DNA from 3 places in the Paenibacillus sp. 01L418 genome. Region 1 is predicted to be linked to each of the others. Evidence: predicted binding sites of a transcription regulator. Region 1 holds the regulator's gene; each other region holds the start of a gene.
What was found. Region 1 encodes Rex, which represses fermentation and respiration genes when NADH is low (regulators of the CRP and FNR family bind a similar motif). Its sites were predicted from a motif close to TTGTGAAATATTTCACAA; they were not measured.
Positions count from the first base shown of each region.

Region 1 (2,273 bases):
TCCCGTTCCAATCACGGGCAAAAGCAATTGCCTCAGCAAGCTTAGCTTCCTGTACATCTGGTGGACATAGTCCGATAACGCCTCTTGTCAAAACACCGCGGATACCGCTTTGCTCAACCATTTGAGCAACTTGATCCATGCGATCATACATATCAACAAAAGCTGTTGTACCTGATTTCAGCATTTCTACGATCGCTAGAGAACTTCCTGCACGTGTATCTTGATCAACATATTTGCCTTCCATTGGCCACATTTTCTGTTCCAGCCAAACCTGCAAATTCTGATCATCGGAATATCCGCGAAGCAAGCTCATCGCCGCATGTCCGTGAGTATTAATAAGTCCTGGCATAAAAGCCAGCTTGCTGCCGTCTATTTTTTGCACCGTTTCAGAAAGCTGTTCAGGAACAGCCGTACCTATATAACTAATCCGATCATCGGATACAACCATATGTCCTCTAAATGATGGATTTTCGTCATCCATCGTTATAAACAAACCATTTTCAATCCAAATCTGACTCATCCTGCGTCTCTCCCTCTTTGGCTAAATAATAGGCTAAGCTAAGCAATTCCCTTGTGAAATCAGCATTATGTATTCGCATTTCATCCGGTACTCGTAGAATAGCAGGGGCAAAATTCAATATTCCTTCTATGCCTGCTTCGACAAATTGATTAGCTACATTTTGTGCTTCAAATGCTGGAACGGTAATGATGCCGATCCGAATATTTTGCTCTGCAACCGTTGCAGCAAGCTCGCTCATCGGCATTACAATCAAATTATTAATGCTCGTTCCAATTTTGCTCGGATGTACATCGAACACGGCGGTAATCTGCATATTATCCTTGGAGTATTTATTGTAATTGCATAAGGCATGACCTAGATTGCCGGCTCCAACCAACGCAACCTTTATCGTCTGATCAACCTTCAAAATTTGACGTATCTTCTCAATTAAATATACAACATCGTAGCCTACGCCCTTCCGTCCAAACTCTCCGAAATAAGCGAGATCTTTACGAATTTGAGCAGGATTTAAATCAAGCTTTGTGCCTAAATCCTGCGAAGAAATGGTCTGAATCTCACGATTAAGCATTTCATTTAGTACTTGCAAATAAACGGGAAGCCTTCTGACGACAGCCTCCGATATTTTCGTTTGCTTCATCGTTTTTCCTCCTCTTCGCTAGACACAGCTTGATTTTCCTGCGGCAATGCTGCATTTTCATCCGTTAACCATTCTCTCATTCGCACGACCATTTGATCCATATGCATCGTTTCGATTTTTGGTCCTGGCAGTGAATATAAGAAGTGTTTACCGTAGTAAGTGTCGATTATTCTAGTATCATATATGATTACGATCCCTTTGTCTTGTGAAGTCCTTACTAGACGCCCAAAGCCTTGTTTAAAGCGAATGACGGCTTGGGGAATCGACAATTTCATAAAAGGATTTTGTTTCTGCCGCTGCAGCATCTCAGCTTTTGCTTCCACTAAGGGATGGTTAGGCGGTTGGAATGGCAAACGAACGATGGCAAGGCAAATCAGAGCTTCTCCGGGTATATCTACACCTTCCCAGAAGCTGCTCGTGCCAAGTAAAACGGACTCTGGCGTTTGACGGAAACGTCTTGTAAGCTTCGTGCGATTGCCGCTGTCTATTCCTTGTCCTAGTACTTGAATTCCTGCAACGCTTAAAAGCTCTTTAAGCGGCTCGTAGACCTGCCTCAGCATGCGATAGGACGTGAACAGCACTAGCATTCTGCCCTTCGTTTCCTTTGCAGCATCAGAAAGCGATTTTACAAGCATATCCAAATAGGTGTCATCTACAGCTGCTCCCTTGAGTACTGGGAAGTTGCGTGGAATGACAACTAATGCCTGCTCCCGGTAATTAAACGGAGAAGGCAATTGAACGGTTTTAAGCCTGCCCTGCTGTTCATATCCAGTTAACCCAAGCTGCTCCTCCGCGTATTGAAAAGATTTTTGCACAGATAACGTTGCAGAGGTTAATACGATACTTTCTTTGACATCAAAAAAATATTTTTGCAGCTGAGCGCTTACATCTACTGGCACACCGTATAGCTGCACAGATCTGTAGCGGTATACGCTGCTTGCTTCAATCCAAAACACAGAGTCCACAAGCTCTAAGGTGATAAACGTTCTAAGCTCATCCTTAAGTCGAGACAAATCACGTACCGCGCCATTTAAATCCGTTATTATCGCTTGAACACCGGAATCGTCAACACGGTCTTTAATATCGGTAACCATTTTATCGACGGTTCGAATGACT
Region 1 covers NZ_JBFTSN010000244.1:4,194-6,466, reverse strand. Annotated here, with positions in the region: gene AC1DSE_RS23165 (amidohydrolase) at 1-520, opposite strand, end outside; gene AC1DSE_RS23160 (redox-sensing transcriptional repressor Rex) at 501-1,157, opposite strand; gene dinG (ATP-dependent DNA helicase DinG) at 1,154-2,273, opposite strand, start outside.

Region 2 (2,273 bases), on a different contig from region 1:
ATAAACAAAAAAAGAAGCAGGACCTATACAGCGCAACAGCTGTGCAGGTCCTGCTTCTTTCAAAATAGAAGGAAATATTTCATTTGCTTCTACTTTGCTTATATGTGCCCAACAACGCTGCTTCCGTTTGCTGAGGACGTTGATGGCTTTTTTGCATATTCTTTCGACTATCCGTGCATCAATTTGTTCAATTCCGTAAATTCCTCTAAATAACCGTTTCTCTCCAGCTCCATTAATGCCTTCCGAATGCTGACCTCATCCTCGCCAGATTGATCTGATAGTGCTAAGAGCTCAGGCAATGTAATGTTTTTATGCTCCTTGCAATACGTGAGCAGCCCTTTGGCTGCCCAAGATAAGCGATCATCCTGGAATTCACCGATCATTTTACGGAACAATTTATGTGGGATTAGCTGCTCGTCAACTAAGGCTTGCATCGCTTTTATTGCAAGTTTTGTCGTCATACGGCCTTTTTTGGCAACCTCGTCTAAGGTGAGCGATGCGGAATCCGCCGTGCTTGAGCTGAGTACGATATAAATCATTTGCGAATAAATATCCAAGCTTTGGTTATAAAAGATTTCGGTGGAAACTGTGAAGTTTCTAACGTTTCCCGGTGTAATTTCTGTTGTCATGTTCTTTCTCTCCCTTCCGAATGGTCTATACCATAATAAAGGTTCGGATACGGGGTTTCAAATGGGGCCTCATTAGAAAAAGTTAATCGCAGCCGCTTAACCGCGAAGAAGCATAATTTTCATCCGGGCAAGGTCATCTTTCTTCTTCTCTTTCCGGATTGTAGCGGTATTTTTCCAAATCAATTCGCCCGTCCTCGCTCGCTGCAACACCTTCCTCTTTTAAATAAAAGATCTGCATGTAACGAGCTTCCTCCTCTTGAATCGATATCTCCCCTTTTGCATTAACAACTCTGTGCCAGGGAAGATTATAAATGCCGCTCATCGAATGCAGAACTCGGACAACCTGCCTTGCCCCCCTGCGATTGCCAGCCAGTTCTGCGACTTGACCATACGTCATTACGGTGCCTTCCGGAATCGCCTTAATGATGGATACAACTCTTTGCGTATAGGGCTGCATATTAGAACTCCTTTATGTATGTTTTTAATCATTGTTTTTTATTATCATAACTGAATTGCGCTTCATGTCAGCAATATTCCAAATCTTTTTACCGAAAGCAATAAATTTCTTTTTAACTTTTGGTGAAAACGATGTAGAATAGAAACAAAGGGTTTAATCCGATTACGTCATACGCGCATTCACATCCTTCTGCCTCATGCAGAAATAAGACTGTTACGTACACATAAACATTTTTCGATTAACTATGTGAAAAGTGTAACAAACTTTCAGGATGCATTTTTAACTTTAGCGGCTGACACAATTGAGACTACAACTTACTTTCAAATTTACGTAAAGGAGGACATTCTATTATGTCACAACCATCTGCTGGACAAGAGGTTGCAGCTAGCCTCGTCGAAGAAAAACAAACGTTGGATGTACTTGATCAATTGATGAAGCCGGAGGTTCAAGAGTCTCTAACTGTACTCGTGGACAGCCTGCCGAAATTAGCTGAAATGGTTACTCTAATGACCAAAGCTTATGATTTTGCACAAAACATCGCTACAGACAAAGTGTTGATCAACGATTTCGCTCAAGGTATCGGTGAATTCGTTAAACCGGTTCAAGAGAAAGCAAAAGGTATCGCAACAGCAGCTATTGAAGCTGGCGAGCGCTCGCAAGAAGCGGCTAACTCTTCTGTTGGCCTATTCGCTATGTTGAAAATGCTTAAAGATCCGGAAGTTCAAAAAACGCTTCGTTTCGCGCAAGCTTTCCTTAGTGTTTTGTCTGAACGCAAAAACGATAAAGTATAATACACCGAATACGTATAGAACGAACGGAGGATGAACATGTCGAAGCAAATACTAATTCTTGGTGGCGGTTATGGCGGTCTTCTTACTGCTCTAACAGCACGACAACACTTGACTGCAGCAGAAGCTAGCATCACAATCGTAAACCGTTTTCCAACTCACCAAATCATTACTGAGCTGCACAGACTTGCTGGAGACACAATTGCTGAGCAAGCAGTTGCTCTACCGCTTAGCAAGCTTCTAGGCGACAAACAAGTTAACATCATCGTTGACTCGGTTAAAGAAATTAAACCTAACGAGAAGCAAGTGGTTCTTGAAAGCGGACAAGTGCAAAAGTACGACACTCTTGTTGTAGCACTTGGAAGTGAAACGAACTACTTCGGCATTCCAGGATTGGAA
Region 2 covers NZ_JBFTSN010000010.1:44,246-46,518, forward strand. Annotated here, with positions in the region: gene AC1DSE_RS02905 (hypothetical protein) at 168-629, opposite strand; gene AC1DSE_RS02910 (MGMT family protein) at 763-1,086, opposite strand; gene AC1DSE_RS02915 (DUF1641 domain-containing protein) at 1,437-1,877, shown strand; gene AC1DSE_RS02920 (NAD(P)/FAD-dependent oxidoreductase) at 1,914-2,273, shown strand, end outside.
Region 2: the regulator Rex is predicted to act here: its motif matches at 1,331-1,348, upstream of AC1DSE_RS02915 (DUF1641 domain-containing protein).

Region 3 (2,273 bases), on a different contig from region 1:
GGCTTGATCTGCAACATGTGGCGGTACGTAGATTTGAGGCTGCATCGTTTCCAAGCATTTCACTAGTTTCTTCAAATTATTTACTTTCATGTTAGGGCACACCAAATATTTAGATGCAAAAYGAAAAGTTTTACCTGGGCTGTCTAAACGAAGCTGATAGCCAGTGCCATCTTCTGTTCCCACGATAAATTCTTGGCAATCTGATTCTTTACAATATTTAATAATAGCGGTTGTACTGCCTACAAAGTCGCCTAGCTCAACGACTTCAGGACGACATTCCGGATGCACAACGAATTGCGCATTAGGATATTTCGCTTTCATTTCTTCTACGTCTTTAACCGTCAGCATATCGTGCGTATTGCAGTAACCTTCCCAGATAATCATTTTCTTATCGGTATTCTGCTGCACATAGTGGCCTAGGTTCTTATCTGGTACCCAGATGATCTCGTCGCCTTCAACCGAATTGACAACTTTAACCGCATTTGCCGATGTGCAGCAAATATCAGTCTCCGCTTTGATCTCAGCAGACGAGTTAATGTAAGTAACGACCTTTGCATTCGGGTGCTGCGCTTTCAGCTTACGCAAGCCATCAACACTTACCATGTCGGCCATCGGACAGCCCGCACGCTCGTCGGGAATGATAACGGTTTTATTAGGAGCCAAAATTTTTGCGCTCTCACCCATAAAGTGAACGCCGCAAAAAACAATAACTTCAGCATCCGTTTGTGCAGCCTTCTGCGCAAGCAGGAAGGAATCTCCACGGAAATCAGCTACCTCTTGAATTTCATCACGTTGATAATAATGAGCTAAAATGATAGCATTCCGTTCTTTCTTCAACTGTAACAACCGTTCACGCAGCTCTCGGTTTTGCTCCGCCTTGCGTTCCAGTGCCAGTGCTTCCACAGTAGATCCTCTCCTCTTATGAGGGATGGGCGATAACCCATTCCGTTATACGGCAAGCTGAACTTTGTGAATTGATGCACAAACTTAGAAAGTCGCTTACCTATAGTTTAAACCAAAAGGGATAAATTCATTTGATTAAGTTTTAATTTACACGCGGTAGATGCTACTGTCAATGCGTTAAAGGCCTTTTTAAGGCAGCAATTTAAAATAAATTATTTTGATCGCTGTATCTCACTCACATTCTTCGTAAATGAACCTTTTTTACTATATAATCGCGACCTCCGTCATCACTTGTATTAGCAACGAAATAAAAAAAGTCTCTCTCCGCGATGGAGAGAGACCATATTGAATTATCTTTTTGCTGGATCGTAAGGTTGACCAAGTGCTGAGGGCGCATTTGAACGACCAACAGCTCCTGCCAAAACGATCAATGTCAAAACGTACGGCAGCATGTAGAAAAATTCAACTGGAATATGCTGCGAGAATTCAAAGCGCTGTGCAAAGCTTCTAAGCGCCTGAGCTAGACCGAAGAACATTGCTGCTCCTACAACGCCAAGCGGATTCCATTTGYCGAAAATCAGTGCTGCGAGCGCAATAAATCCTTGCCCAGAAATCGTATTATGCGCAAAGCTGCTAGTCGTCGTCAACGTAATTGTCGCACCGCCAAGGCCTGCAAGCGCGCCGCTGAGCAATACGCCGATATAACGGTATTTCGTTACGCTAATACCAACGGTATCCGCAGAGCTCGGATGTTCGCCCACCGCACGCAGACGCAAGCCAAATGGCGTATGGAACAAGACGAAATAACTGATTACTGCGATAGCTAGGACAATATACGTCGTCGGATACGCGGTGAAAATAGCTTTCCCGAGCAACGGAATATCAGATAAATAAGGTATTTTCACTTTGTGGAACACATTAGCCAAAAGCGGCGTTTGACCTGATCCATCATAAATGCTTTTGGTTAGGTAAAGCGCTAAGCCAAGCGATAGAATGTTAATAACGACACCGACGACGGTTTGATCCGCACGGAACGTGATCGTTGATATCGCATGCAATAAAGCAAATAACGTACCATAAATAGCTGCAGCTATAAATCCAATCCACGGTGAAGCACTGCCTAACCCAGCTTGTATCGCATACTCCGTTGCAACTGCCGCGGCGAACGCCCCTGAAACCATCAAGCCCTCTAGTCCGATGTTCACAACACCTGAGCGCTCTGAGTACATACCGCCAAGCGCTGTAAAAATGAGTGCGGTGGAGAACACGAGCGTTGTATTAATAAGTTGTCCAATGATGTCTAGCACGTTCATCCTACACCGCCTCCTTCCGCTTGCTTGCACGTTTATTTAGAAAAGGCTTTAAGAACC
Region 3 covers NZ_JBFTSN010000037.1:1,150-3,422, forward strand. Annotated here, with positions in the region: gene nadA (quinolinate synthase NadA) at 1-903, opposite strand, end outside; gene AC1DSE_RS07850 (ABC transporter permease) at 1,254-2,216, opposite strand; gene AC1DSE_RS07855 (ABC transporter permease) at 2,218-2,273, opposite strand, start outside.
Region 3: the regulator Rex is predicted to act here: its motif matches at 968-985, upstream of nadA (quinolinate synthase NadA).